Regions from separate parts of the Streptomyces purpurogeneiscleroticus genome, predicted to be linked through region 1. Evidence: predicted binding sites of a transcription regulator. Region 1 holds the regulator's gene; the other holds the start of a gene.
What was found. Region 1 encodes HrcA, which represses chaperone genes, less so after heat shock. Its sites were predicted from a motif close to TTNGCACTCNGNNNNNCNGAGTGCNAA; they were not measured.
Positions count from the first base shown of each region.

Region 1 (15,200 bases):
GCTGCGCGAGGCGTTCGGCGGGCGGCTGCGCGCCGCGGTCTCCGGCTCGGCGGCGCTCGCCCCCGACATCGGGTACTTCTTCGCCGGCGCCGGCATCCACATCCTGGAGGGCTACGGCCTGACCGAGTCCAGCGCGGCCAGCTTCGTGAACCCGGGGGAGGCGTACCGCACCGGCACGGTCGGCAAGCCGCTGCCCGGTACCGAGGTCCGGATCGCCGAGGACGGCGAGATCCTGCTGCGCGGCCCCGGCATCATGCAGGGGTACCACGGGCTGCCGGAGAAGACGGCCGAGGTGCTGGAGTCCGACGGCTGGTTCCACACCGGCGACATCGGCGAGCTGTCCTCGGACGGCTATCTGCGGATCACCGACCGCAAGAAGGACCTGATCAAGACCTCGGGCGGCAAGTACATCGCGCCCGCCGAGGTCGAGGGCCAGTTCAAGGCGGTCTGCCCGTTCGTCTCCAACGTCCTCGTGCACGGCGCCAACCGGAACTTCTGCACGGCGCTGATCGCGCTGGACGAGCCGACCATCCTGACCTGGGCCAAGGAGCACGGCCTGGCGGGCAAGGACTACGCCGCGGTGGTCGCCACCGAGCAGGTCCGCGCGCTGATCGACGGCTACGTCGAGCGGGTCAACGAGGGGCTGCAGCGCTGGCAGCAGATCCGCAAGTTCCGCATTCTGCCCCGTGACCTGGACATCGAGCACGGTGAGGTCACGCCCAGCCTCAAGGTCAAGCGCCCGGTCGTCGAGCGGACCTTCAAGGACCTGCTGGACGACATGTACGCGGGGGCCCGCGAGTCCTGACGCGGCCGCCGGGTCCGTACGGAGGACGTACGGACCCGGGGCCCGGCGGGCTGTCAGAAGCGGCCGTGGCGGAGCGCCCGTACGGTCTCCTCCAGCGCGGCCATCCTGGCGCGCAGTTCGCCGGCCTCGACCTGGTCGCCGGCCGCCAGTGTCTGCTCCATGAGGGCGATGCGGTCCGCCAGCTCGTCGAGGCGGTCCCGGTCCTGCTGCCGCAGCCGGCGCAACTGCCGGTTCTTCTGGTGCAGTTCCAGGAAGACCTTGACCTTGGCGCGCAGTACCCAGGGGTCGAAGGGCTTGGTGAGATAGTCCGCGGCGCCCGTGGAGTAGCCGCGGAAGGCATAGCCGGAGTCGGCGTCCGTGCCGGTCAGGAAGATGATCGGGATGTGTTTCGCCTGGTCCAGCCGTTTGATGTTGCTCGCGGTCTCGAAGCCGTCCATGCCGGGCATCAGGATGTCCAGCAGGACCACCGCGAACTCCTGGCGGAGCAGCGCCTTCATCGCTTCCTCGCCCGACCGTGCGCGGACGAGCGGTTCACCGAGTGAGCGCAGGACGGCTTCCAGCGCGGCGAGGTTCTCCTCCATGTCGTCGACGAGGAGGATGCCCGCCCGGTCGTCGCGGTCGGTGCTGGTGACGTGGATCATGAGTGGCCTCTGAAACGGGAGTGCCCCTACGAATTGCCGGCCCGGCCGGTCTCGTCGTGGTCTGCGTCTGCTGCGTGTCCATGGCTGGTCGGGGTGCCGCCGTCAGGGGCAGAGGCGGGGGCGCGGTACTTGGAGAGCAGATCGACCGCGACGTTCAGCAGCCGGTCCACGTCCAGTGGTTTGGGAAGGTACTCGTTGGCGCCGGTCTCCAGGGATTTTTCGCGGTCGCCCGGCATGGCCTTGGCCGTCAGGATGACGACCGGCAGATCGGCGTACCGGGGGGTGCGGCGGATGGTGCGGATCGTTTCGTACCCGTCCATCTCCGGCATCATGATGTCCATCAGGACGAAGTCGATGCCCGGGTTCTTGCCGAGCATCTCGATGGCCTCCCGGCCGTGCTCGGCGTAGATGACCCGCATACCGACCCGGCTGAGGACGTTCGTCAGCGCGAAGGCGTTGCGGATGTCGTCGTCGACGACCAGCGCCTGGGCGCCCGAGAGCAGTTCACCGGTGGCGCCCTTGGCCCACTGCTCCACATTGGACACGGCGGGCCAGGCGGCCTCCTCCGGAGAGGCGGCGGGCGCGGGGACCGTCGACCGGGCGGTCTCCTCCGAAGGGGTGGCGGGGGCCGCGTCCTCGTCGGTTTCCGCGTCGTCGCCGTCGGGCGGCTGCTCGACGGGCTCCGCCGTACTGTGGCAGCTGACGGGGATGCGGAAGGCGAAGGTGGAGCCGGCGCCGGGCTCGCTCTGTGCGGTGAGTGCACCGCCGAGCAGCCCCGCGATCTCCCGGCTGATGGACAGGCCGAGGCCCGTACCGCCGTACTTCCGGTTGGTTGTGCCGTCCGCCTGCTGGAATGCCTCGAAGATGACCGGCAGTTTCTCGGCCGCGATGCCGATGCCGGTGTCGGTGACGGTGAAGGTGACGGTCTCCTCGTCCTCCCGGTCCACCCGTAGGTCGATCTTGCCCTTGGAGGTGAATTTCAGGGCGTTGGAGAGGAGGTTCCGCAGCACCTGCTTGATCCGCTTCTCGTCGCTGTACAGGTCCTTGGGCACCGTGTCGGTCACCGAGACCTCGAAGGCCAGGCCGCGGTCCAGGGTCAGCGGGCGGAAGGTGTCGTGGACGTAGTTCAGCAGCTTGATCAGCGGTACCCGGGAGGGAAAGACATCCATCCGGCCGGCTTCGATCTTGGACAGGTCGAGGATGTCGTTGATCAGCTGGAGGAGCTCGGAGCCGGAGCGGTGGATCATCGCCGCGCTCTCCACCTCGTGCCGGCTGAGGTGGCCGTGCTCGTTGTCGATGAGCATCTGGGCCAGGATCAGCAGGGAGTTCAGGGGATTGCGCAGCTCGTGCGACATGTTCGCCAGGAACTCCGTCTTGTACCGCGAGGAGCTGGCCAGCAGCGCGGCCTTCTCCTCCAGCGCGGCGTTGGAGCGCTGCAGCTCGGCCTGGCGGCGCTGCAGCTCGCCCGTGCGCTCCTGGAGCTGGCCGGCCAGCCGCTGGGACTCGCTGAGCAGCGACTCCGTACGGGAGTTGGCGACGATGGTGTTGATGGCGACGCCGATGGTGTTCACGAACTGGTCGAAGAAGGCGAGGTGGACGTCGGAGAAGCGGGAGAAGGACGCCAGCTCGATCACGCCGAGGATCCGGTCCTCGAAGAGCACGGGGATGATCACGACGGTGTTCGGGGCCGCCTCGCCGAGCCCGGAGTCGACCTTGATGTAGTCGGACGGCACCTCCTCCACGAGGATGCGCTTCTTCTCGATGGCCGACTGGCGGACCAGGCCGTGGCCGTGCGAGCCGGGAGTGTCGATGCTGGCGTCGTGCGCGGAGCCGTATCCCGCGATGAAGTCCAGGCGCAGCTCGTCGGTCTCGGCACTGGCCAGGAAGAACGCGCCGTACTGCGCGTTCACCAGCGGCGTCAGCTCGCGCAGGATCAGGTCGGCGACCTCGACCAGATCGCGGTGGCCCTGCATCAGGCCCGCCAGCCGGGCGAGGTTGGCGTCCAGCCAGTCCTTGGCGCGGGTGGTCTCGCGGAGGTTGGAGACCATCATGTTGATGTTGTTCTTCAGCTCGTCGACCTCGCCGCGGGCCTCGACCGTGACATTGCGCGTCATGTCGCCGGAGGCCACCGCGCTGGTCACCTCGGCGATCGCCCGGACCTGCGTGGTGAGGTTCGACGCGAGCTCGTTCACGCTGGTCGTCAGGGACTTCCAGGTGCCGTAGACGCCCTCGACACGTGCCTGGCCGCCCAGCTGGCCCTCGCTGCCGACCTCGCGGGCCACCCGGGTCACCTCGGAGGCGAACGAGGACAGCGTGTCCACCATGGTGTTCAGGGTGGTCTTCAGCTCCAGGATCTCGCCGCGCGCGTCCACGTCGATCTTCTGCGACAGGTCGCCCTGGGCGACGGCGGTGGCGACGAGGGCGATGTTGCGTACCTGCGTCGTGAGGTTCGACGCCATGAAGTTGACGTTGTCGGTGAGGTCCTTCCAGACCCCGGACGCGCCGCGCACCTGGGCCCGGCCGCCGAGGTCGCCCTCCGTACCGACCTCACGGGCCACCCGGGTCACCTCGTCGGCGAACGCCCGCAGCTGGTCGACCATGCCGTTGACGGTCTCCTTGACCTCCAGGATCTCGCCGCGCGCGTCCACCGAGATCTTCTTGGACAGGTCGCCGTCGGCGACCGCGGTGGTGACCTGGGCGATGTTGCGCACCTGTGAGGTGAGGTTGGAGGCCATGAAGTTGACGTTGTCGGTGAGGTCCTTCCAGACCCCGGAGACGCCGCGGACCTGGGCCTGGCCGCCGAGGTTGCCTTCCGTACCGACTTCCCTGGCGACCCGGGTGACCTCGTCGGCGAAGGCGGAGAGCTGGTCGACCATCGTGTTGATCGTCGTCTTCAGCTCCAGGACCTCGCCCTTGGCCTCGACCGTGATCTTCCTGCCGAGGTCGCCCTCCTTCACCGCGGTCGCCACGAGGGCGATGTTGCGCACCTGCGTGGTGAGGTTGTCCGCCATGAAGTTGACGCTGTCGGTGAGGTCCTTCCACATCCCCGACACCCCGCGCACCTGCGCGCGGCCGCCCAGCCGCCCGTCCGTACCGACTTCCCGCGCGACCCGGGTCACCTCGTCGGCGAACGCGGAGAGCTGGTCGACCATCGTGTTCACGGTCTCCTTCAGCTCCAGGATCTCGCCGCGCGCGTCGACCGTGATCTTCTGGCTGAGGTCACCGTTGGCCACCGCGGTGGTGACCTGGGCGATGTTGCGTACCTGTGAGGTGAGATTGGAGGCCATGAAGTTGACGTTGTCGGTGAGGTCCTTCCAGACCCCGGAGACGCCCGGCACCTGGGCCCGGCCGCCGAGCCGGCCCTCCGTACCGACCTCCCTGGCGACCCGCGTCACCTCGTCGGCGAAGGCCGAGAGCTGGTCCACCATCGTGTTGACCGTCAGCTTCAGCTCCAGCAGCTCGCCGGTCGCCTCCACCGTCACCTGACGCGTCAGATCGCCGCGCGCCACCGCCGTCGTCACCGCCGCGATGTCCCGCACCTGCGCGGTCAGCCGGGCGGCCATCGTATTGACCGCCTCCGTCACATCCCGCCAACTCCCGGACAGACCGGCGACCTTGGCCCGGCCGCCGAGCCGCCCTTCGTTGCCCGACTCGCGGGCCACCCGTGTGACCTCGCCGGTGAACAGCGACAGCTGGTCGACCATCGAGTTCACCGCGCGGCCCAGCCCGCAGCGGTCGCCGCGCAGCCTGCGGTGCCCGTCGTGCAGCTCCACGCGCTGGGTCAGGTCGCCGCCCGCCACCGCGTTCAGCACCTGCGTCGCCTGGGCGGCCGGGACCACCAGCGCCTCGATGATGTCGTTGGTCGCGAGCACCGAGGAAGCCCACGTGCCCGAGCCGGGACTGGCTGCCATCCGCTCGTCCAGGCGGCCCTGCCGGATCAGCTCGGAGCGCAGCCGCACCAGCTCGTCGGCGTGGTGCTTCGCCCGCAGGACGATGTCGTTGAAGGCCCCGTGCAGATCGGCGAGGATGCCGTCGTACGCCACGGGGAGCCTTGTGCGGAAGTCACCGGAGGACATCGACGCGAGTGCGGTGAGCAGCGGCTTGAGATCAGCCGCCCGCACCCAGTCGGTCCCCGTCTCCCGCGTGTCGCGGGGCGCTGCGGAATCCACCGACATAGTGACCCACTTCAGTAACTCGGCGCGAATGGGTGAGCTCAGTCTGTCACTCTGGCGATGGCGCATTCGGCGCGATTGCGGAACTGCTCGGGAGTGCTCAATGAGGACGACAACTCCGTCGGAAACCGACGTGGTGCGCAGGCGGGCCACGGCCCGGCCCGGCGCCGTCCCCGCCCAGGAAAGCGGTCCGCCCGCCGACGGCCCCTCCGCCGAGGGAACACAACCCGCCGACGGTGCATACGGAACCGACGGTTTCCGCGCCGTCGGACTGCCCGGTGCCCCCATCGCCGCCGGCGCCGCCCGGCAGTTCGTCCGCACGACGCTCGCCGACTGGATCACCCGCGGGCTGCCCGGCACCGAGTACCTCACCGCGCGCGTCACCGACGAGGCCGAACTGCTCGTCAGCGAGCTGGTCACCAACGCCGTCGTGCACGCCGGCACCGCCGTCGAGCTGCTGTGCCGGCTGGACGAGGACGGCCCGCAGACCGCCGTGACCGTGGAGGTCTCCGACCACCACCCGACCCGCCCGGTGCGCGGCCGCCACGACGCCGTGACGGCCGAGGGCGCGGGCCGTGGCCTGCAACTGGTCGGCGCGCTCGCCGACTCCTGGGGCATCACGTACCGGCGCACCGTGAAGACCGTGTGGTTCCGGGTGACCGCGGACGCGCCGGAGGCGGTGTACGGACCGCCGGTGGAGATCTTCCACGCGGACCGCAGCACGCCGGGCGGGCCGCCGGCCACCGAGCTGATGCCGCCGGGGCCGCAGCGGGCCGCGCTGCGCCGCTGCGAGGTGGAGCGGCTCCACCACGGCGCGCTGTCCTTCCTCGCCGAGGCGTCCGACCTGCTCAGCGGGCAGCTGGACGCGGACCAGGTGGCCGCGCTGGTCGCGCAGCTGATCGTGCCGCGGATGGCCGACTGGTGCGCGGTGTGGCTGGACGACGGCGGGGAGTTCGGCGCGCCCCGGCTGGCCCGCGTCTGGCACGCCACGGAGTCCCGCATCGACGGGCTGCGCGAGCTGCTGGAGAAGGACCCGCCGGTACTGACCGGACGCGGCGGCGACGGCCACCCCACCGGCGCGGGCCCCTGGCCGTGGCCCGGCGAGCCCAGTGGGTTCGGCCCCGGCGGCGCGGCGCTGGCCTGCCCGCTGATCTCCGGCGTGCGCCGGCACGGCACGATCCTGATAGGCCGGGCCGGACTGCTCCGCTTCCCCGACGAGGTCGTCTCGCTCATCGAGGACCTGGCGGGGAGGGTGGCCCGGGCCATCGCCACCGCGGACGCCTACAGCCGTCAGGAACGCATCAGCCGGGTGCTGCAGCGCCGGCTGCTGCCCGGCCGCCGCCCCGACGTGCCGGGCGTGGCCTCCGCCGTGGTGTACGAGCCGCGCGAGGGCGCCTGGGCGGGCGGCGACTTCTGGGACCTCTTCCAGGCGGGCGAGGGCCGCTGGTGCTTCATGCTCGGCGACGTCTGCGGCAGCGGCCCGGAGGCGGCGGCCGTCACCGGCCTGGCCCGCCCGGTGCTGCGGCTGCTGGCCCGCGAGGGGTACGGCGTCCGCGACGTACTGGACCGGCTGAACCGCACGGTCGCGCGGGAGGCCGCCGACTCCGTCGCCGCGGTGGCCGCTGCGGTGGTCGAGGCCGGCTCCGAGGCGGAGTTGCAGCCCGGCTACCGGGAGGAGAGCGAGCAGGCCCGCTTCCTCTCCCTCCTGTACGGGGAGATCGTCCCGTACGCGGACGGCTCCGGCGGCGCCCGCTGCACGCTGGCCAGCGCCGGGCACCCGCTGCCGCTGGTGCTCGGCACGGACGGCACGGTGCGGGCGGTCGCCGCGCCCCAGATGCTGCTCGGCGTCATGGAGGAGACCGAGTACGAGAGCGAGTCCTTCGACCTCGCGCCCGGCGAGACGCTGCTGTGCGTGACCGACGGCGTGACCGAGCGCCGCTCGGGCGACCGGCTCTTCGACGACGAGGACGGCCTCGCGCACGCCTTCGCCGAGTGCGCGGGGCTGGGCGCCGAGGGCGTCGCCGAGCACCTGAGGGGCCGCGTGCACGCCTTCGGGGCGACGCCGCCGGACGACGACCTGGCGCTGCTGGTGCTGCAGGCGGTACTGGGCCCGTAGCCGGGCGGCGGAAGGGATCACTCCCCGCGTGCCGGACAATGGCGGTATGCCTTCTGCACTCCCCGACGGTGAGCCCATGCCCGAGGACGGGGCGCTGCCCGCCTCCGCCCTGGACGGAGCGGGCGAGCGGCCCCTCGGGTTCTACCTGCACGTGCCGTACTGCGCGACGCGCTGCGGGTACTGCGACTTCAACACCTACACCGCCACCGAGCTGCGCGGCTCCGGCGGGGTGCTCGCCTCCCGCGAGAACTACGCCGACACCCTCGTCGAGGAGATCCGGCTCGCCCGCAAGGTCATGGGCGACGACCCGCGCCGCGTCGAGACGGTCTTCGTGGGCGGCGGCACGCCCACGCTGCTGCCCGCCGCCGACCTCTCCCGCATGCTCGCGGCCATCCGCGACGAATTCGGCTTCACACCGGACGCGGAGATCACCACGGAGGCGAACCCGGAGTCCGTCGACCCGCGCTACCTCTCCGAGCTGCGCTCCGGCGGCTTCAACCGCGTCTCCTTCGGCATGCAGAGCGCCCGGCAGCACGTGCTGAAGATCCTCGACCGTACGCACACCCCCGGGCGCCCCGAGGCATGCGTCGCCGAGGCCCGCGCCGCCGGCTTCGACCACGTCAACCTCGACCTGATCTACGGCACGCCCGGCGAGACCGACGACGACTGGCGCGCCTCCCTGGACGCGGCGGTCGGCGCGGGCCCCGACCACGTCTCCGCGTACGCGCTGATCGTCGAGGAGGGCACCCAGCTCGCCCGCCGCATCCGCCGCGGCGAGGTCCCGATGACCGACGACGACGAGCACGCCGACCGCTACCTCATCGCCGAGGACACCCTCACCGCCGCGGGCTTCACCTGGTACGAGGTCTCCAACTGGGCCACCACGGAGGCGGCCCGCTGCCGCCACAACGAGCTGTACTGGACCGGCGCCGACTGGTGGGGCGCGGGCCCCGGCGCCCACAGCCACATCGGCGGCGTCCGCTGGTGGAACGCGAAGCACCCGGGCGCGTACGCACAGGCCCTGACCGACGGCCGCTCCCCGGGCGCGGGCCGCGAACTCCTCTCCGAGGAGGACCGCCGCGTCGAACGCATCCTCCTGGAGCTGCGACTGGCGGCGGGCTGCCCGCTGGACCTGCTGCGCCCGGCCGGGCTGGCGGCGGCCGAGAAGGCACTCGCGGACGGCCTGCTGGACCCCGGACCGTACGAGTCCGGGCGGGCGGTCCTGACGCTGCGCGGCCGCTTGCTCGCCGACGCCGTGGTGCGCGACCTGGTCGATTAGGCGGGCGGTGCCGTAACGAAATCGATCAGTTCCTCCACCCGCCCCAGCAGCGCCGGCTCCAGGTCCTTGTACGAGTGGACCGAGCCGAGGATGCGCTGCCACGCGGCGCCCGTGTTCTCCGGCCAGCGCAGGGCCCGGCAGATGCCGGTCTTCCAGTCCTGGCCGTGGGGGACGGACGGCCACGCGGGGATGCCCACCGACGACGGCTTCACGGCCTCCCAGATGTCGATGTAGGGGTGGCCGACGATCAGGACGTTCGCGTCCGTGACCGAGGCCGCGATGCGGGACTCCTTGGAGCCGGGCACCAGGTGGTCGACGAGGACGCCGAGGCGGGCGTCGGGGCCGGGGGAGAAGGAGCGGACGATCGCGGGGAGGTCGTCGATGCCTTCGAGGTACTCGACGACGACGCCTTCGATGCGCAGGTCGTCGCCCCAGACGCGTTCGACCAGCTCGGCGTCGTGGCGGCCCTCCACGTAGATGCGCCCGGCGCGGGCGACGCGGGCGCGGGCGCCGGGGACGGCGAGGGAGCCGGAGGCGGTACGGCGCGGGCCCTGGGGGTGGGCGGACGCGGCGGAGGGGCGTACGAGGGTGACGACCTTGCCTTCGAGCAGGAAGCCGCGGGGCGTCATCGGGAAGACACGCTGCTTGCCGAAGCGGTCCTCCAGGGTGACGGTCGGGCCCTCGGCGGTCTTCTCGCAGCGGATCACGGCACCGCAGTAACCCGTGGTGACCTCCTCGACAACGAGGTCCGGCTCGGCGGGGACCTCGGGCGCGGGGCGCTGCTTCTTCCAAGGAGGGGTGAGGTCGGGCCCGTACTGTCTGCTGCGCATTCGACAGACGATATGCGGGGAGCGGGGCGCCCGTGGGGGCTATTCGGGCGACACGCCGAAGCGGCGGGCCAGCTCGTCGCGCTGGGTGCGGACGAAGCGGGCATCCACGACGGCGCCGTGGCCGGGGACGTAGCGGGCGTCCTCGCCGCCGAGGGAGAGGAGCCGGTCCAGCGCGGCCGGCCAGCAGGCGGGGAGCGCGTCGGGGCCGGCCTGCGGCTCGCCCGACTCCTCGACCAGATCGCCGCAGAACACCACCTCGGGCCCGCCCGCACCACCCTGCACGCACACCGCCAGGTCGTGCGCGCTGTGCCCCGGACCGACGTTCGCCAGCAGGACGTGGCGGTCGCCCAGGTCCAGGGTGCGTTCCCCGCAGACCGCGTGCTGCGGGACCACCAGGGTGTCCACCGCGTCGGCCGCCGCGTCCGGGTCGGCCCCGTGCCGTACCGCGTCGGAGAGCAGCGCCTCCGGCTCGCGGCGCAGCAGCTCGGCCATGCCGGTCGCCCCGAAGACCGTCACACCCGCGAACGCCGCCGTGCCCAGTACATGATCGAAGTGCGGGTGGGTGAGGGCGATGTGGGACACCTCACGGCCCAGTACGCCGCGCACCTGGCGGCGCAGCTCGGCGCCCTCGGCCAGCCCGGACCCGGTGTCGACCAGGAGGACGCCGGCGGTCCCGGCCACGACGCCGACCGTGGCGTCCCAGTGCGGCAGCCGGCGCCGGGCGACCCCGTCGGCGAGCCGCTCCCACCCTGCCTCTTCCCAACTCGTGCGCATACCGCGACGCTAGCCCGTATCACCCGAAAATGCGCGCGGCCGACCGGCTGACCTGGGCGTATCCCGGGGACATGGAGCAGCCGCGGCGCGATACGGTGGCCCGCCGGGCCGCGCGCCGCGGTGCCCGGCCTTGCCCTGGCCGTGCTACCCGGCCGTACACTGGTCAGGGTTTGGCACTCGGACCGGTCGAGTGCCAGGGACAGCCGGTCGGGCCCCGGCCGGACAGGCGGCCGCAGCGGCCCAGGGGAGAGCGCGGGACTGGAGGTGTGCGCGATGCTCAGCGAACGCAGACTCGAAGTGCTGCGTGCCATCGTCCAGGACTACGTGGGCACCGAGGAGCCGGTCGGCTCCAAGGCGCTCACGGAGCGCCATCGGCTCGGCGTCTCGCCGGCCACGGTCCGCAACGACATGGCGGTGCTGGAGGAGGAGGGCTTCATCGCCCAGCCTCATACGAGCGCCGGACGCATCCCCACCGACAAGGGCTACCGCCTCTTCGTCGACAAGCTGGCGGCCGTCAAGCCGCTCTCCGGCCCCGAGCGCCGGGCGATCCACAGCTTCCTCGACAGCGCGGTGGACCTCGACGACGTCGTGGCCCGTACGGTACGGCTGCTCGCGCAGCTGACCCGGCAGGTCGCGGTGGTCCAGTACCCCTCGCTGACCCGGTCCACCGTCCGGCACGTCGAGCTGCTGTCGCTGGCCCCGGCCCGGCTGATGCTCGTCCTGATCACGGACACCGGACGGGTCGAGCAGCGCATGATCGACTGCCCGGCGCCGTTCGGCGAAACGTCCCTGGCGGACCTGCGGGCCCGGCTCAACAGCAGGGTCGTGGGGCGCCGGTTCACCGATGTGCCGCAACTGGTGCAGGACCTCCCCGAGTCCTTCGAAGCGGAGGACCGCGGCACGGTCTCGACAGTGCTGTCGGTGTTGCTGGAGACTCTGGTGGAGGAGACCGAAGAGCGGCTGATGATCGGCGGTACCGCCAATCTCACGCGCTTCGGACATGATTTCCCGCTGACGATCCGGCCGGTGCTGGAGGCACTCGAGGAGCAGGTCGTGCTCCTCAAGCTGCTGGGAGAGGCCAAGGATTCGAGCATGACCGTGCGCATCGGGCACGAGAACGCTCATGAGGGCCTCACTTCCACATCGGTCGTCGCAGTCGGCTACGGTTCGGGCGACGAGGCAGTCGCCAAACTCGGCGTGGTCGGACCGACCCGCATGGACTACCCCGGAACGATGGGAGCGGTACGCGCAGTGGCACGTTACGTCGGACAGATCCTGGCGGAGTCGTAAGTGGCCACGGACTATTACGCGGTCCTCGGTGTCAGCCGCGACGCCTCGCAGGACCAGATCAAGAAGGCTTTCCGGCGGCTGGCGCGCGAGCTGCACCCGGACGTGAACCCGGATCCCAAGACCCAGGAGCGGTTCAAGGAGATCAACGCCGCTTACGAGGTGCTGTCGGACCCGCAGAAGAAGCAGGTCTACGACCTCGGCGGCGACCCGATGTCCCAGGGCGGCGGTGCCGGCGGGGCCGGCTTCGGCGCGGGCTTCGGCAACTTCTCCGACATCATGGACGCGTTCTTCGGCACGGCGTCGCAGCGCGGACCGCGCTCGCGCACCCGCCGCGGCCAGGACGCCATGATCCGGCTGGACGTGGAGCTGCACGAGGCCGCGTTCGGCACGACCAAGGACATCCAGGTCGACACCGCCATCGTGTGTACGACCTGTACGGGCGAGGGCGCCGCGCCCGGCACCTCCGCGCAGACCTGTGACATGTGCCGCGGCCGCGGTGAGGTCTCGCAGGTCACCCGGTCCTTCCTGGGCCAGGTCATGACCTCGCGGCCGTGCCCGCAGTGCCAGGGCTTCGGCACGGTCGTGCCGACCCCGTGCCCCGAGTGCGCGGGCGACGGCCGCATCCGGTCCCGCCGCACGCTCACGGTCAAGATCCCGGCCGGTGTCGACAACGGCACCCGCATCCAGCTCGCGGGCGAGGGCGAGGTCGGCCCCGGCGGCGGCCCGGCCGGCGACCTGTACGTCGAGATCCACGAGGTCGCGCACCCGGTCTTCCAGCGGCGCGGCGACGACCTGCACTGCACGGTCACGATCCCGATGACCGCGGCGGCGCTGGGCACGAAGTGCCCGCTGGAGACGCTGGACGGGGTACGGGACGTCGACATCCGGCCCGGCACCCAGTCCGGCCAGTCCATCCCGCTGCACGGCTGCGGCATCACGCACCTGCGCGGCGGCGGCCGCGGCGACCTGGTCGTCCATGTCGAGGTCCAGACTCCGAGCAAGCTCGACCCGGAGCAGGAGGAGCTGCTGCGCCGGCTCGCCAAGCTCCGCGGCGAGGAGCGCCCGACGGGCCAGTTCCAGCCGGGCCAGCAGGGACTGTTCTCGCGCCTCAAAGATGCCTTCAACGGACGATGAGGCAGGAGGGCGGGGCCGTCCTTACGGATGGTGAACCGCTCCGGAATATGTGTGTAAGTGGCACGGTCGCCCCGATTCAAGGGGCGGCCGTGACGCGTGACACGATGTGGGCATGCCCACCGCGCTGACCGATCTGTGCCGCCACCCGATCGTGCAGGCCCCCATGGCGGGCGGCGCCTCGAGTCCCGAGCTGGCCGCCGCCGTCAGTGCGGCCGGCGGCCTGGGATTCCTCGCGGCCGGATACAAGACGGCCGACGGCATGTACCAGGAGATCAAGCAGGTACGCGGGCTGACCGACCGCCCCTTCGGCGTGAACCTCTTCATGCCGCAGCCGGAGCTCGCCGACGCCGCCGCCGTCGAGGTCTACCGCGAACAGCTCGCGGGCGAGGCCACCTGGTACGAGACCGAGCTCGGCGACACCGCGGGCTCTGCCGACGACGGGTACGACGCCAAGCTCGCCATCCTGCGCGAGGACCCCGTGCCGGTGGTCTCCTTCACCTTCGGCTGCCCCGACCGCAAGATCCTGCAGGCCCTCGACAGGGTCGGCACGTACACCGTCGTCACCGTCACCACGGCCGCCGAGGCGCGGGCCGCGCAGGAGGCGGGCGCCGACGCCGTGTGCGTCCAGGGCATAGAGGCCGGCGGCCACCAGGGCACGCACCGCGACGACCCGCAGAGCGACGGCACCGGCGCGGGCGTCGGCCTGCTCACGCTGATCGCCGAGGTCCGCGAGGCCGTCCGGCTGCCGGTGATCGCCGCGGGCGGGCTGATGCGCGGCGCGCAGATCGCCGCCGCACTGGCCGCGGGCGCGGCAGCCGCCCAGCTCGGCACGGCCTTCCTGGCCTGCCCCGAGTCCGGCGCCCACCCGCTGCACAAGCGGGCGCTGACCGACCCCCTGTTCACCCGTACGGAGCTGACCCGGGCGTTCTCCGGTCGTCCGGCCCGCGGGCTGGCGAACCGTTTCCTGCGCGAGCACGGCCCGTACGCACCGGCCGCCTACCCGGCCGTCCACTACCTCACCTCCCCGGTACGCAAGGCCGCCGCCAAGGCCGGCGACCCGCAGGCCATGAACCTGTGGGCGGGCCAGGGCCACCGGCTGGCCCGGCAGCTGCCCGCGGCCGAGCTGACGGAGGTACTGGTGGCCGAACTGGCCGCCGCACGCGACCTGTTGAACCCCTCCGGCGCCGCCGGACCCGGACCCCTCGGGAGTGCCTCGTGACCGCCCCGGTCTTCCTCGTCGACTCGCTGGCCGGCGCCGCGCCGGGCGCGACCCTGACCCTGGACGGCCCGGAAGGGCGGCACGCGGTGTCGGTGCGGCGGCTGCGCGCCGGCGAGGAGATCGTGCTGACGGACGGCGCGGGCACCGGCGCGTACGGGACGGTCGCCGCGGTCGAGGGCAAGGACCGCCTCGACGTCGCGGTGACGGAGGTACGGACCGAGGACGCGCCGCGGCCGCGCATCACCGTCGTACAGGCGCTGCCCAAGGGCGACCGCGGTGAACTGGCCGTGGAGACCATGACCGAGACCGGCGTGGACGCGATCGTGCCGTGGCAGGCGGCCCGCTGTGTGACGCAGTGGAAGGGCGAGCGGGGCGCCAAGTCGCTGACGAAGTGGCGCAATACGGCGCGGGAAGCCGGGAAGCAGGCCCGCCGGCTGACGTTCCCGGAGGTCGCGGATGCGGCTTCGACGAAGGACGTGGCCGCGCTGCTGTCCGGCGCCGCCTTCGCCGCCGTCCTGCACGAGGAGGGCAGCGAGCCGCTGGCCCGCGCCGAACTCCCCACCGACGGCGGCATCGTGCTCGTCGTCGGCCCCGAGGGCGGCGTCTCGCCGGAGGAGCTGGAGACCTTCGCGGCGGTCGGCGCGAAGCCGTACCGGCTGGGGGCGAGCGTGCTGCGCACCTCCACCGCCGGCACGGCCGCGGCCGCCCTGCTGCTGGGCCGTACCGGCCGCTGGGACTGAGCCCGGTGGGCTGAACGCCCGGTGGGGCTGGGCGCCCGGTGGGGCTGGGCGCCCGGCCGGTACGGGGTCAGATCAGGGTCGCGTCGAGCGTGATGTTCTTGACGCCCGCCAGGGCCTGGCTGACCGGGCAGTTCTTCTTGGCGTCCTCGGCGGCCGCCTGGAAGTCCGCCTCCGAGAGGCCGGGAACGCTGGCCTTCACG
Region 1 is NZ_NHSG01000406.1:1,947-17,146, reverse strand. It holds gene CCS38_RS29950 (AMP-dependent synthetase/ligase) at 1-805, shown strand, start outside; gene CCS38_RS29945 (response regulator) at 859-1,446, opposite strand; gene CCS38_RS29940 (HAMP domain-containing protein) at 1,473-5,621, opposite strand; gene CCS38_RS29935 (SpoIIE family protein phosphatase) at 5,722-7,734, shown strand; gene hemW (radical SAM family heme chaperone HemW) at 7,781-9,013, shown strand; gene CCS38_RS29925 (DUF3097 domain-containing protein) at 9,010-9,843, opposite strand; gene CCS38_RS29920 (MBL fold metallo-hydrolase) at 9,883-10,617, opposite strand; gene hrcA (heat-inducible transcriptional repressor HrcA) at 10,891-11,907, shown strand; gene dnaJ (molecular chaperone DnaJ) at 11,908-13,041, shown strand; gene CCS38_RS29905 (nitronate monooxygenase) at 13,154-14,260, shown strand; gene CCS38_RS29900 (16S rRNA (uracil(1498)-N(3))-methyltransferase) at 14,257-15,000, shown strand; gene CCS38_RS29895 (OsmC family protein) at 15,068-15,200, opposite strand, start outside.

Region 2 (15,200 bases), on a different contig from region 1:
CCAGGTCGGGTCGGCGAGCGCCTGGGTGACCGTCGCGCGCAGCTCGGCGCGCGAGGCGTCCTTGTGCAGATAGCCGCGGGCGCCGGCGGCGACGGCGAGCGCCACCCCGTCGAGATCCTCGGCGACGGTGAGCATGATGATCCGGGCGCCCGGGTCGGCGGACAGCAGCCGGCGCACGGTCTCGACGCCGCCGAGGCCGGGCATCCGTACGTCCATCAGAATCAGGTCCGAGCGATCGGCACCCCAGCGGCGGAGGACTTCCTCGCCGTTGGCCGCGGTCGTCACGCGCTCGACGCCGGGGACGGTCGCAACCGCCCGACGGAGCGCCTCTCGGGCAAGCGGGGAGTCGTCGCAGACGAGGACGGAAGTCATGGCCGTCCTCCGCAGCTGATGCGCGTCACGTTGTGCCTCCAGGCTGGTACGTATCGTCACCTGTGCGATTGACGGCCTCGGACACCTGCCCGGGGAGTCCCTCTGTCAACCGCTTCCGCACTCTCAACGACGGTCACCCGAAAGAGTTACGGGCTGAGGAGCCGTTTTCGACACTCTATGTGAGGGGCCGGACACGCAGCAGCAAGACCCGCGCCCCCTGCCGCTCCACTTCCTCTCGCGAGGGCGCTATGCCCTGTTTGGTGGCTTTTCTTCCGTTTGCTAGTTATCTGGGGCAAGATTCGAGATGAGTCATATTTACATCTGCTTAGACGGTAGATGTACGGTCTTGAACAGGAGCCCGTACCGCCACGCTTCGAGGGGACTAGCAATGGCAGATTTCTCCCGCCTTCCGGGCCCGAACGCGGACCTCTGGGACTGGCAGCTGCTCGCCGCCTGCCGCGGCGTGGACAGTTCGCTCTTCTTTCACCCCGAGGGCGAACGCGGCGCGGCCCGCAGCGCGCGCGAGACGTCCGCGAAAGAGGTCTGCATGCGCTGCCCTGTACGCGCCGAATGCGCGGCCCACGCCCTTGCCGTCCGTGAGCCGTACGGCGTGTGGGGAGGACTGACCGAGGACGAACGGGAAGAGCTGATGGGCCGGGCCCGGCACCGTCTGGTACCGGCCGGCGGCTCGAATCCCGCGACACTGACCAGAGGTTGAATGCCGTACACCCGAACAGGCGTAACGTTTCTGCGCCGCTACGGCAGCGGGCCGTGGCGCGGCGTCCGGTACGGCCGGTACCGCCGGGAGAGCGGTGCCGGTGAGGTTCAGCGGCGGCCCGCGGCCGCCAGCTGATCGAGCATGGCCGCCACCGCCGGTACCTGTGCCAGGTCCGGCAGCGTGAGCGCCACGATCTCGCGCTGCACCACCGGCTCCAGCCGGATCGTGCGCGCCCCCTTGGGCCGTACCGAGGCGAGCGCCAGCTCCGGGAGCGCGGCGACGCCCAGACCCGCGCCCACCAGCCCGATCACCGCCGGGTAGTCATCGGTGGCGAAGTCGATGCGCGGCGTGAAACCGGCGCGCTCGCACACCGTGACCAGGTGGCGGCGACAGCGCGGGCAGCCCGCGATCCACGGCTCCTCCGCCAGCTCGGCGAAGCCCGCCTTCGCTTCGTCGGCGAGCCGGTGCTCCTCGGGCACCAGCCCCACCAGCCGGTCGCTCAGTACGGGGCGTACGACCAGGTCGTCCCACTCGGACTCGGCGGCCGGGTCGGCGCCCGGCACCTCCGGGTACCGGAAGGCCAGCGCGATCTCGCAGTCGCCGCCGCGCAGCATCTCGATGGAGCGCGGCGGCTCCGCCTCGTCCAGCGAGACCGCCGTACCGGGGTGCGCGGCCCGCATCGCGGCCAGCGCGGTCGGCACCAGCGTGGAGCTGCCCGAGGGGAAGGACACCAGCCGGACCCGTCCGGCGCGCAGTCCGGCGATCGCCGCGACCTCCTCCTCGGCGGCGGTCAGCCCGGCGAGGATGCCGGCGGCGTGCCGCACGAGGGCCTGACCTGCCTCGGTGAGCCGCATCTCGCGGCCGGCACGGATGATCAGCGGCGTGCCCGCCGACTGTTCGAGCGCCTTCATCTGCTGGGAGACGGCGGGCTGGGTGCAGCCGAGCTCGCGGGCGGCGGCGGAGAACGAACCGGTCCGCGCGACGGCGCGCAGCACGCGGAGATGACGGGCCTCGATCATGTCTTAAGCATAAGCACCACTTGGGGCGAGCTCGGATAATTCACTCGCTGCTTTGCCGCGCCACGCGCCGTCACCGTCCGCCTCACCGCCCGCCTCACCGCCTCCGTACGACGGTCCCGACCGCGGAACATTCGGCGCGAACCCCACCATGAGTGGGCCGGATGTGAGCGGTTCCCCGTGCCGATAGCGTTCTCTTATGACGACTGCATTGGTCACGGGAGCTACAGCGGGGATCGGGGCGGCGTTCGCGCGCCGGCTGGCGGCCGACGGACACAACCTGGTGCTGGTGGCCCGTAACGAGGAAAAGCTGCGCGAACACGCGGCCGAGCTGCACGACCGGCACGGCATCGAGGCCGGTGTGCTGGTCGCCGATCTGGCGACGGAGGAGGGCATCGCGGCCGTCGAGGAACGGCTCTCGGACAGCAGGAACCCGGTGGACCTGCTGGTCAACAACGCGGGCTTCGGCAACAAGGGCGAGTTCCTCGAAGTACCCATGGCCGACGAGCTGACCATGCTGAAGGTGCACTGCGAGGCGGTGCTGCGGCTGACCTCGGCGGCGGTCAAGGGGATGCGCGAGCGGCGGCGCGGCGGCGTGGTCAACGTCGCCTCGGTCGCGGCCTTCGTGCCGCGCGGCACGTACGGCGCGAGCAAGGCGTGGGTCGTGCAGTTCACCCAGGGCGCGGCGCGTGACCTGGCGGGGAGCGGGGTGCGGCTGATGGCCCTGTGCCCGGGATTCGTCCGTACCGAGTTCCACGAGCGGGCCGGGATGGGCACGGACAACATCCCCGGCTGGATGTGGCTGGACGCGGACAACCTGGTGGACGCCGCGATGAAGGACCTGGCCCGCGGCCGCTCCCTCTCCATCCCCGACCCGCGCTACAAGGCCCTGATGGGCGTCGTGAAGCTCGCCCCGCGCAACCTCCTGGGCGGCGTCACGTCCCGGACGGGACGGAAGTACGGGCCGCAGTAGCCCGCGCGCGATCGAAAAGCGACGGGCCCGGTATCTCCTGAGAGACACCGGGCCCATTCGTACCGCAACCACCGCTTGAGTTACCCCCGCGGCGCGCAACCAGGTCCGCGAGAGCGGCGGCGGTTTAGCCGCAAAATCAGTGCGCGTGGCCGTGGCCGTGGCCGTGGCCGGCCTCGGCCTCTTCCTCGGCCGGCTTCTCGACGACCAGGGTTTCGGTCGTGAGGAGCAGGGAGGCGATGGAGGCGGCGTTCTCCAGGGCGGAGCGGGTGACCTTGACCGGGTCGATGACGCCGGCCTTCACCAGGTCGCCGTACTCGCCGGTCGCGGCGTTGAAGCCCTGGCCCTTGTCGAGCTCGGCGACCTTGGAGGTGATGACGTAGCCCTCGAGACCGGCGTTCTCGGCGATCCAGCGCAGCGGCTCGACCGCGGCGCGGCGGACGACGGCGACACCGGTGGCCTCGTCGCCCTCCTTGCCGAGGTTGCCCTCGAGCACCTTGACGGCGTGGACCAGAGCGGAGCCACCACCGGAGACGATGCCCTCCTCGACCGCGGCGCGGGTCGCGGAGATGGCGTCCTCCAGACGGTGCTTCTTCTCCTTGAGCTCGACCTCGGTGGCCGCACCCACGCGGATGACGCAGACGCCACCGGCGAGCTTGGCGAGGCGCTCCTGGAGCTTCTCGCGGTCCCAGTCCGAGTCGGTGGACTCGATCTCGGCCTTGATCTGGTTGACGCGGCCCTGCACGTCCTCGGAGTTGCCGCCACCGTCGACGATGGTGGTGTCGTCCTTGGTGACGGTCACGCGGCGGGCGGTGCCCAGCACGTCCAGACCGGCCTGGTCGAGCTTGAGGCCGACCTCCTCGGCGATGACGGTCGCACCGGTGAGGGTGGCCATGTCGCCGAGCATCGCCTTGCGGCGGTCACCGAAGCCGGGGGCCTTCACGGCGACGGCGTTGAAGGTGCCGCGGATCTTGTTCACGACCAGGGTCGACAGGGCCTCGCCCTCGACGTCCTCGGCGATGATCAGCAGCGGCTTGGAGCCACCGGCCTGGATGACCTTCTCCAGCAGCGGCAGCAGGTCCTGGATCGAGCCGATCTTGCCCTGGTGGATCAGGATGTACGGGTCCTCGAGGACGGCCTCCATCCGCTCCTGGTCGGTGACCATGTACGGGGAGAGGTAGCCCTTGTCGAAGGCCATGCCCTCGGTGAAGTCGAGCTCCAGGCCGAAGGTGTTGGACTCCTCGACGGTGATGACACCGTCCTTGCCGACCTTGTCCATCGCCTCGGCGATGAGCTCACCGACCTGCTTGTCCTGGGCGGACAGGCCGGCCACGGCGGCGATGTCCTCCTTGGAGTCGATCGGGCTGGCGATCGCGAGGAGGTCGTCGGACACGGCCTTGACGGCGGCGTCGATGCCCTTCTTCAGGGCGGCCGGGGAGGCGCCGGCGGCGACGTTGCGCAGGCCCTCGCGGACCAGCGCCTGGGCCAGGACGGTGGCGGTGGTGGTGCCGTCACCAGCGATGTCGTTGGTCTTGGTCGCCACCTCCTTCACCAGCTGGGCGCCGAGGTTCTCGTACGGGTCGTCGACCTCGACCTCGCGCGCGATGGTGACACCGTCGTTGGTGATGGTCGGGGCGCCGAACTTCTTGTCGATGACGACGTTGCGGCCCTTGGGGCCGATCGTCACCTTGACCGTGTCGGCAAGCTTGTTGACGCCGCGCTCGAGGGCGCGACGGGCGTCCTCGTCGAACTTCAGAATCTTCGCCATGAGTTACGTGTCCTTAGTCGTACTCTCAACGAAATGCGCCCCTGCCCCGGGTGGTGAGACGCGGGAACCAGGGGCGCAGATCAGAACAGCTGGGGTGAAGCGTCGGCCTGGGAAATCCCAGGTCCCCGGCTTACTTCTCGACGATCGCGAGAACGTCGCGGGCCGAGAGGACGAGGTACTCCTCGCCGTTGTACTTCACCTCGGTGCCGCCGTACTTGCTGTAGAGCACGACGTCGCCGACGGAAACGTCGAGCGGAAGACGGTTACCGTCCTCGAAGCGGCCCGGGCCCACGGCCAGGACAACGCCCTCCTGGGGCTTCTCCTTGGCGGTGTCCGGAATGACCAGGCCCGAAGCCGTGGTCTGCTCGGCGTCGAGCGGCTGGACCACAATGCGGTCCTCGAGCGGCTTGATGGCAACCTTGGAGCTGGCGGTCGTCACGATCCGACCTCCCCCTTCGGAGATCTCACGGGGTTAACTGTCTGAGGTGGCGACCAGGTGGATCCGTCGTCGCGGGTGCCGGACCTGCCCGTCGCGCGTAGCTTTCGCTCGCTCCCCGGGCATGCGCCCGGTCGGCTCGCTGGTTGGCACTCTCCAACGGGGAGTGCCAGCGCCGAGACTATGACGCGGTTAGCACTCGGTCAAGCGGAGTGCCAACGTGGCTTCGAAAGAGATCCGTGACCTGTCGGTCAGCAGTTCCGTGACCTGCCCCAGAATGGGCCGGGTGAACCCTCTCGACTCCTTCTCCGCGCTGCTCACCGACGAGGGCCGGGCGCTGCTGGCCGGTCTGCGCGACCACGACCCCGCCCAGGAACTCGCCACCGCCACCCGGCTGCGCCGCGAGCACCCGGCCGAGCTGGTCTCCGCGGCCCTCGGGCAGGCCCGGCTGCGGCAGCGGGCGGTCGCGAAGTTCGGCGCCGAGGACGCGTACCGGATGTTCTTCACCCCGAACGGCGTCGAGCAGTCCACCCGCCGCACCGTCGCCGTCCACCGCGCCGCCCGCCTCGCGGAACTGGGCGTACGCAGCGTCGCCGACCTGTGCTGCGGCATCGGCGGCGACGCGATCGCGTACGCCCGGGCGGGCATCCGCGTCCTGGCGGTGGACCGCGACCCGCTGACCGCGGAGGTGGCCCGCGCGAACGCCGAGGCGCTGGGGCTCGCGGACCTCATCGAGGTGCGCTGCGAGGACGTCACGGAGACAGACACTGCCGCGTACGACGCGGTGTTCGTGGACCCGGCGCGGCGGGGTGGCCGCGGCCGCATTTTCGACCCCGAGGCGTACTCCCCGCCGCTCTCCTGGGCGGTCGAGGCGGCCCGCAAGGCCCCGCGCGCCGCACTGAAGATCGCGCCCGGCATCCCGCACGAGGCGATCCCCGAGGACGCCGCCGCGGAGTGGATCTCGGACGGCGGCGACGTGAAGGAGGCCGTGCTCTGGTTCGGCACGGAGCCCGGCGCGATGCGGGCGACCCTGCTGCCCTCGGGCGCCTCGCTCAGCACCACGGCCCCGCTCCCCGACCCGTCCGTGCGCCCGGTGGGCCGCTACCTCTACGAGCCGGACGGCGCCGTCATCCGCGCGCACCTGGTCGCGGAGGTCGCGGCCGAGCTCGGCGGCGGCCTGATCGACGAGACCATCGCGTACATCACCGCCGACGAGCTGCGCCCCACCCCGTACGCCGCCGCCTACGAGATCACCGACGAGCTGCCCTTCAACCTGAAGAAGCTCAAGGCACTCCTTCGGGAACGCGAGATCGGCGTGCTGACGGTCAAGAAGCGCGGCTCCGCCGTCGAACCGGAGGAGATCCGCCGCAAGGTGAAGCTCCGCGGCCCGAACTCCGCCACGGTCCTCCTCACCCGCGTCGCGGGCGCCCCGACGATGCTGGTCGGGGCGCCGGCGTCGCCGCCCGTCGGCGACTGATCACGAGTACAGGTTGTCCTTGCTGACCTCGTGCACGTGATCGTGACCGTGGTGGTGGGAGTGCGGGACGCCGTGCCGGTGCTCGTGGCCCGGGGCCGGGACGTGCGGCTCGGTGACCGGGAGGGAGGAGTCGGCGGACAGCTCCCAGGCGGAGTGCGGGCGGTTCCGGGCGACCATCTCGGCGCCCAGGGCCGCGACCATCGCGCCGTTGTCCGTGCACAGCTTCGGGCGCGGCACGCGCAGCGTGATGCCCGCGTCCTCGCAGCGCCGCTCGGCCATCGCGCGCAGCCGGGAGTTGGCCGCGACGCCGCCGCCGATCATCAGGTGGTCCACGCCGTGGTCCTTGCAGGCCCGGACGGCCTTCCGCGTCAGCACGTCCACGACGGCCTCCTGGAAGGACGCGGAGACGTCCGCCACCGGCACCTCCTCGCCCGCTGCCCGCTTGGCCTCGATCCAGCGGGCCACGGCGGTCTTCAGGCCGGAGAAGGAGAAGTCGTACTTCGGGTCGCGGGAGCCGGTCAGGCCGCGCGGGAACGCGATCGCGTCCGGGTCGCCCTCGCGGGCCATCCGGTCGATGACCGGGCCGCCGGGGAAGCCGAGGTTCAGCACCCGGGCGACCTTGTCGAACGCCTCGCCCGCCGCGTCGTCGATCGTCGAGCCCAGCGGCCGCACGTCGGAGGTGATGTCCGGCGCGAGCAGCAGCGAGGAGTGGCCGCCGGAGACCAGCAGGGCCATCGTCGGCTCGGGCAGCGCGCCGTGTTCGAGCTGGTCGACGCAGATGTGCGAGGCGAGGTGGTTGACGCCGTACAGCGGCTTGCCGAGGGCGTACGCGTACGCCTTGGCCGCCGAGGTGCCGACGAGGAGGGCGCCGGCGAGGCCGGGACCGGCCGTGACCGCGATGCCGTCCAGGTCGGAGGCGGCGACGCCGGCCTCCTTCAGGGCGCGCTGGATCGTGGGGACCATGGCCTCCAGGTGGGCGCGGGAGGCGACCTCGGGGACGACGCCGCCGAAGCGGGCGTGTTCGTCGACGCTGGAGGCGATCGCGTCGGCCAGGAGGGTGTGGCCGCGGACGATGCCGACACCGGTTTCGTCGCAGGAGGTCTCGATGCCGAGGACGAGCGGTTCGTCAGCCATTGATCGGTGTTCCTTGTACGAGGGATTCGGTGGTGTAGCGCATGACCAGGGCGTCGACGTTGCCCGGCTGGTAGTAGCCGCGGCGGAAGCCGATGGGCTCGAAGCCGAAGCGTTCGTAGAGCCGCTGGGCCCGGTGGTTGTCGACGCGTACTTCGAGGAGCACTTCGTGGCACTCGAAGGTGTGGGCGGCGGTGAGCAGGTCGGTCAGCAGCCGGCCGCCGAGCCCGGAGCCCCACTGGTCGCGCGCGGTGGCGATGGTCTGGACGTCGCCGGTGCCGTCCACGGCGGCGAGGCCGCCGTAGCCGACGAGCCGGCCGTCCCGCTCGGCGACGGTGTAGTGCCGGTTGGCGCCGGGCCCGCGGGCGTGTGCCAGCTCGGACCAGAACATGCCCCGGGACCAGGCGTCCTCGGGGAACAGCTCTTCCTCCAGCGCCAGCACCGGCTCGATGTCCCACCAGCGCATCTCGCGCAGCGTGGCGGCCGGCGCGCCCGGGAGCGTGGTCCCGGGCCGGCCGGCGGGCTGGTCGGCGTGGGCGGTCACTTGGGAGTGACCACCTTGTAGTTGGCGGGCACCTGGGCGTCGGGGCGGCGCAGGTACAGCGGCCGCGGCGGCAGCAGCGTCTCGCCGCGGGCCAGCTTCTCGGCGGCGAGCGTGCCGAGGGCGGCCGCCGACTGGTACTCGGGCCCGTCCGTGCGTACGCCGTCGAACGTGTCGGCGTACAGGATCGCGCCCGCGCCCACGGCCGGCACCCCGGCGACCTGCTCGGCGATGTCGGCCGGGCGGTCGACGGCGGGCTCGGTCTCCCGTGTACGGAAGTCCGCGTAGCGGGCCCAGTAGACCTCCTTGCGGCGCGCGTCCGTGGCGACCACGAACGGCTCCTCGATTCCGGAGGCGTACGCGAGGCCGTCCAGCGTGCACAGGCCGTGCACGGGCACGTCCAGGGCAGCGCCGAAGGTGGCGGCGGTGACCAGGCCGACGCGCAGTCCCGTGTACGGACCGGGGCCGACGCCGACGACGATGTCCGTGACCGCGTCGAGCTTCACGCCGGCCTGAGCCAGCACCCGGTCGACGGCGGGCAGCAGCAGTTCGCCGTGGCGGCGCGCGTCCACCTCGCGCGCCTCGGCGAGCACGCGGGGAACGGCCGGACCGCCGTCGGGGACGGGGTCGCAGCTGAGCAGGGCGGCGGAAACGGCGGGGGTCGCGGTGTCAAGGGCAAGCAGCAGCACGCCCTCAAGACTACGGCGCGGCGGACACCGCCCTGCCGGGTACCGCGCTCGCCGGTACGCTGCGTGCGGGGACTTCGGACTTCTGACGCGTACGGACCGTACGGAAAGGTGGCACGGCGGTGGCCGCTAGGAGCAGCTCGATCGTGACGGCTCTCACTGTGGCCGCGCTGGCCGCGGTCGGCTTCCTGGCCTTCCAGGCATCGGCGGACGCCACCGGCGAGCTGGTGCCGGTCCGCTCGGCCAAGGGCGGCCCCGTGGCCTCGCCCGCGCCGTCGGGGCACCCCGCGCCCAAGGAGTCGGCGAAGGAGAAGGAGCGGCGCAGGACCGCGGTGCCGGCGCACTCCGGGACGGGCCAGCGGGTGGTGTACGCGCTGGACGCCCGGCGGGTGTGGCTGGTCGGCCCGAAGAACCAGGTCCTGCGGACGTACGAGGTCGTGCCGAGCGCGGTCAGCCCGGCGCCGGGGGCCTACACGGTGACCACGCGCTCCGCGAGCGTGACCGGTTCCGACGGCATTCCGATCGAGAATGTCGTGCGGTTCGCGACGGTCGACAACGTCGTGGTCGGCTTCAGCGCGGCGGTCGACGGCTCGATGCCGCAGCCGGGCACGCAGCAGAAGCAGAAGACGGGCGGCATCCGCGAGAAGCGGGCCGACGGCGCGGCGATGTGGAAGTTCGCGACGATCGGCAAGAAGGTCGTCGTCGTTCCGTAGCGCGCACGCGGGCCGCCCGCACCCGTACGGCGCAGCGCACGGACGCGGAATTAGGAATCACTCGTACGGGCTACGGGGTGTCGCGGCGGCCGGTGGACGGCTCCTGAGGCGCGTGGGAGCGGGCTCCGGAGCGCGTGGGAGCGGGCCTCTGGGGCGCGCCCGCCCTTGCGGTTTCCCTGTGCTGCCCGTGCTGCCCTACGCCGCGTCGCGGCCGCTGTTCGGCAGGTGGGTGTCCTCGGTCACGGGCTCGGTGCGGGCCTCCGTGGCGGCCGGCACCTCGGGGGCCGGGGCTTCCGGGGGCGTGGAGACCGCGTTGGCGGCCGCACAGGACGCCAGGAGCTCGTTCATCGTCGGCCCGGGGCCGTCCTCGCGCCGGAACGGAGACGGTTCGCTGTCGTCGCGGCGGGCCGCCGCGGCGAGGGACTGGTGGGCCGACATGGATGCCTCCCGGGAATCCTGGGGCGAGCGGGCATGGTTAGGTAGACCTAACCGGCTCTCTTCTTCCATGTGACCACGCCCGGTACCGCCGACGCAACATCTTCCCGACGGCTTGTCGGAAACTACGGATGCCGCGGACCGGGCAGGTCCTGCCCGGTCGCCCCCGGCGCCTCTCCCGTCAGACCTCCTGCAGCAGGCTCAGGTCGCAGCCCGCCCAGCGCTCGCCCACTCCGGTGACGGTGACCTCGCGGACGTCGTCCTCGGCGTCGCCCGCGGCCGCCTCCGCGCCCACGGTGCGCGCGATGACCACGTGCAGCCGGTCCTCGGACAGCTCCTCGACCTTGCCCTCGCCCCACTCCACGACCACCACCGACTCCGGCAGCGAGACGTCGAGGTCGAGGTCCTCCATCTCGTCCAGGCCGCCGCCGAGCCGGTACGCGTCCACGTGCACCAGCGGCGGGCCGACGTGCAGCGAGGGGTGCACCCGGGCGATGACGAAGGTCGGCGAGGTGACGGCGCCCCGTACGCCCAGGCCCTCGCCCAGGCCACGGGTCAGCGTCGTCTTCCCGGCGCCGAGCTCGCCGCTCAGCAGCACCAGGTCACCCGGGCGCAGCAGGCCGGCGAGCCGGCGGCCCAGCTCCTGCATCCGGTCCGGAGTCTTGACGGTTACCTGCGTGATGGCGTCGGTGGTGCTCATGCCGCCGATGGTACGAGCCCTCGCACCCCACGCGCGCCACCGTGGGCCGCTCGCCCTCAAGCCCGGGCCGGCCGCCAGCTCCGGGCCTCCATGGCCGCGCGTTCCACCAGGGTCGTCAGGTGGTCGTTGACCAGTTCCGGGTGTTCCAGCATGACCAGGTGGCCGCCGTCCGGTACGCAGATCAATTCCGCGGCCGGGAGGAGTTCGCCGATCGTGCGGCTGTGCTCGGGCGGCGTGATCAGGTCGCGGTCGCCGGCCAGTACGAGGGCCGGTACGCCGTCGTAGGCCGCCAGCGCGACCGTCTTGTCGTGCACCGCGAACGCCGGGAAGAACTCCGCGACGACGTCGATGGGCGTCGATTCGATGAGGCGTTCGGCGAAGCGGGCGACGCCGGGGTCCACGTCCTTCGGCGCGCCGAAGGAGTACCGCTTCACCAGGCCCGCGAAGAGGTCGGCGGTGGCCCGGCGGCCCTTCTCGACCAGCTCGCTCTGCGCGCCCAGCGCCTTCAGCACGCCGGGCGCGAAGCGGTGGAACGCCTTCACGCCCAGCGACGGCAGCCCGAAGGCGACCTCGCTCAGCCGCCCGGCCGACGTGCCGATCAGGCCGACGCCCACCACACGCTCGGCGACGAACTCCGGGAACTGGTCGGCGAGCGCCATCACCGTCATGCCGCCCATGGAGTGCCCGACCAGCACGATCGGCCCCTCCGGGACCGCGGCGTCCAGTACCGCCCTCAGGTCCCGGCCCAGCATGTCGATGGTGACCGGATCGGTGCCCTCGATCTGCGCGTGGCCGCGGGCCGAGCGGCCGTGGCTGCGCTGGTCCCAGTGGACGCTGCGGACCCTGCCGCGCAGCGCGGCCCGCTGGAAGTGCCAGGCGTCCTGGGTGAGGCAGTAGCCGTGGCAGAAGACGACGGTGGGGGCCGCGGAGCGTCGCCCCAGGGCCCCCAGCAGGCGCTTGCGGCGGGCCCCCGGGGTCTCGCCGTCCGGCCGGTCGTCGGCCTCGTCGATCTCGTAGTACAGCGCGGTGCCGTCGTCCGCGTACGCCGTGCCCGGTGTGCCGCGCAGCGACCCGTACGGGCCCGCCGAGTCCAGCGCCATCCGTGCCTTGCGGCGCATGCCCCGGCCGACCGTCAGCCGCTCCAGCGCCACCCCGGTGGCCGCGCCCGCGGCGACCACGCCGATCGCGGCGCCCGCGATGCCCGCGTGCCGTCCCGCCCGGGCCCAGCTGCTCACGGTCTCCGCCGCTCCGGCGGCGGCCCCGGCCATGTCCGGTACCCCCCGTGTGCCTTCACTCATGTCCCGTCCCCCGTTCTGTCGTGCTCAGGGACATTTCCGTGCTCATCGACATAGACGCGCGGCACCCGGCTTCCGATCCGCGTGACGATCTCGTACGCGATGGTTCCCGTGGCCTGCGCCCAGTCCTCGGCCGTCGGCTCGCCGCGGTCGCCCGGTCCGAAGAGCACCGCCTCGTCCCCCACCGTGGCTGATTCCCCGCCCAGGTCGACCACGAACTGGTCCATCGCGACCCGTCCGGCGATCGTCCGCCACTTGCCGGCGACCAGCACCGGGCCGACGCCGGAGGCGTGCCGCGGGACGCCGTCGGCGTAGCCCAGCGGGACCAGCGCGAGGGTGGTGTCGCCGGGCGTCGTGTAGTGGTGCCCGTACGAGACGCCGTGGCCGCCCGGTACGTGCTTGACCGACGCCAGCGAGGCGGAGAGCGTCATGACCGGCCGCAGCCCGAAGTCGGCGGGCGTGCCGACCTCGGGGCTCGGCGAGATGCCGTAGATGCCGATACCGGCGCGTACCAGGTCGAAGTGCGCGTCGGGGAGGGTGAGCAGGCCCGGGGTGTTGCAGATGTGCCGGACCTCGGGCGCGAGGCCCGCCGCCTCCGCCGTCGCGAGCGCGTCGCGGAAGACGGCGAGCTGGGCGGCGATCGAGGGGTGGCCGGGCTCGTCGGCGCACGCGAAGTGCGACCAGACGCCGGTGACCTTGATCAGGCCGTCCCGCTCGGCGTCCCGGGCGGCCGCGGTGAGCTCGGCCCATTCGGCCGGCTGGCAGCCGTTGCGCCCCAGCCCCGTGTCGATCTTGAGCTGGACCCGGGCGGTGCGGCCGGTGGCGTGCGCGGCGTGGGAGACCTCGTGCAGCGCCCACAGGCCGCTCACGGACACGTCGATGTCCAGCATGACGGCCTTCCGCCAGGGGCCGCCCGGCGTCCACAGCCACGCCATGAGGCGGCCGGTGTCGCCCGCCTCGCGCAGCTGGAACGCCTCCTCGGGGAGCGCGGTGCCCAGCCACTCGGCGCCCGCCTCGCGGGCCGCCGCCGCGCACTGCAGCGCGCCGTGGCCGTAGCCGTCGGACTTCACCACGGCCATCAGCTGCGCACCTGAAGCACGCACCTTGAGGGCGCGCACATTCGACCTCAGGGCGGTGAGGTCGATGGCGGCCCGGGCGCGCGTTGCTCTCTCAGTCATCGCCTTCAGTGTCTCAGGCGCCGCTCCGGCGCAGCCGTCGACCGCCTTATGAGGGCGTCACGTGCCCGGTTTCTTGCCCCATACGAAGACGCTGTCGTTTGTCCTGAGCATGCCCCACAGCTTCTCCGCGTGCCGCTTGCGCAGGTTCACGCAGCCGTACGAGCCGGGCGGGCTGTAGATGTTGGCGGTGATGCCGTGGAATGCCTGGCCGCCGTCGAAGAACTGACTGAACGGCATGGGTGAGTGGTAGATCGTGGAGAAGTGGTCGCGGTTCTTCCAGTAGACGTGGTGGGTGCCGGTGCGGGTCGGGTAGCCCTTGCGGCCGGTGCGGACGGGGGCCGGGCCGAAGATGACCTCGTCGTGGTTCTGTACCCACATGATCTGGCGGGCCAGGTCGACGCAGGCCACGCGCGGCGCCCAGTGCTCGCCCTTCTTGCGCATCCGCGGCACGGGGCAGCGCTTGTCGGCGTTCGGGTTCGCCTTCGCCTCGGCGAGCCGGACGACGCCCCCGGTCACCGGGCCGGTGAAGCCGTTGGCCGGGATGATGCCGTGCTTCTCCTGGAAGGCGCGGATGACCTTGCAGTCCGCCGGTGACTGCTTGCCGTCCACCGTGAGCTTCAGATAGCGCTCCACCTGCCGCTGGTAGGGGCCGGTGGAGGTGGAGCACGCCTGCGGCGCCATGGGGGCCGCCGCAGGGGCCACCGCGCCGCCCGGGGCGCGCTGGAGCACCTCGGCGGGCGGTACGTACTCCACCAGGGCGTCACCCCCCGGGTCCGGCAAACGGCCGGGCGGTGGTTCCTCCTCGGCGCGCGCCGTCATGTCCGGTGCCTGTGCCTGGTCGGGCGTGTCCTTCGGCGCCCCGCCGCCGGGCGAGTCGGCGATGCCCGGTACCAGGTCGGACTCGGCGACCGGTGCGGGGCGTTGCGGGCTCGGCGGTGCCGGTCCGTCGACGGCGGTCCCGGGAACGGCGGCGAGCGTCAGCAGCGTGGCGGTGCCGGTGGCCGCGGCCAGCAGGCCCGCGAGAGTGCGGTTCATAAGTTCATCTGTCCCGCGCGGGCGGCGGCGGGCCACCGGGGCGCGGCCAGGTTCGCCCTGGTGGGTCGGATTCTTCGGCCGGGCGGGCGGTGCCCGTGGCGCGCGGCGACGATGGCGGCCGGGCGGTGCCGTGCGGTGCGGCCGGGCGGTGCCGCGCCCCAGCGGGTGAGACTGGGGGCATGAGGACTGCTTACAGCGTGGAGAAGGTGCGGGCGGCGGAGCGGGACCTGATGGCGCGGCTGCCGGCCGGGGCCCTGATGCAGCGGGCCGCGGCGGGCCTGGCGGTGGCCTGTGCGGATCTCCTGGGGCGGGTGTACGGGTCCCGGGTGGTGCTGCTGGTGGGCAGCGGCGACAACGGCGGCGACGCCCTGTACGCGGGCGCCCGGCTGGCCCGCCGGGGCGTCGGGGTGCGCGCGGTGCTGCTGTCCCCTGAGCGGGCCCACCAGGGCGGTCTGGCGGCCCTCCGGGCGGCGGGCGGCCGGGTGTCGGCCGACCCCCGGGCCGACATCGGCCGCGCGGACCTCGTCGTGGACGGCATCGTGGGCATCGGCGGCAAGGGCGGGCTGCGCCCGGAGGCGGCGGAGCTGGCCGAGGCGGCGCGCGGCAGGACCGTGCTCGCGGTGGACCTGCCGAGCGGGGTGAACGCGGACACCGGAGAGGTGGACGGTGCGGCCGTGCGGGCGGACGCGACGGTGACGTTCGGCGCGTACAAGCCGGGGCTGCTGATCG
Region 2 is NZ_NHSG01000350.1:32,452-47,651, reverse strand. It holds gene CCS38_RS23805 (response regulator transcription factor) at 1-372, opposite strand, end outside; gene CCS38_RS23800 (WhiB family transcriptional regulator) at 761-1,090, shown strand; gene CCS38_RS23795 (LysR family transcriptional regulator) at 1,198-2,109, opposite strand; gene CCS38_RS23790 (SDR family NAD(P)-dependent oxidoreductase) at 2,306-3,079, shown strand; gene groL (chaperonin GroEL) at 3,216-4,844, opposite strand; gene groES (co-chaperone GroES) at 4,975-5,283, opposite strand; gene CCS38_RS23775 (THUMP-like domain-containing protein) at 5,558-6,757, shown strand; gene tsaD (tRNA (adenosine(37)-N6)-threonylcarbamoyltransferase complex transferase subunit TsaD) at 6,758-7,891, opposite strand; gene rimI (ribosomal protein S18-alanine N-acetyltransferase) at 7,884-8,354, opposite strand; gene tsaB (tRNA (adenosine(37)-N6)-threonylcarbamoyltransferase complex dimerization subunit type 1 TsaB) at 8,429-9,118, opposite strand; gene CCS38_RS23755 (hypothetical protein) at 9,238-9,828, shown strand; gene CCS38_RS23750 (hypothetical protein) at 10,024-10,266, opposite strand; gene tsaE (tRNA (adenosine(37)-N6)-threonylcarbamoyltransferase complex ATPase subunit type 1 TsaE) at 10,445-10,963, opposite strand; gene CCS38_RS23740 (alpha/beta fold hydrolase) at 11,020-12,261, opposite strand; gene alr (alanine racemase) at 12,258-13,436, opposite strand; gene CCS38_RS23730 (L,D-transpeptidase family protein) at 13,494-14,471, opposite strand; gene CCS38_RS23725 (NAD(P)H-hydrate dehydratase) at 14,651-15,200, shown strand, end outside.
Region 2: the regulator HrcA is predicted to act here: its motif matches at 5,473-5,499, upstream of groES (co-chaperone GroES).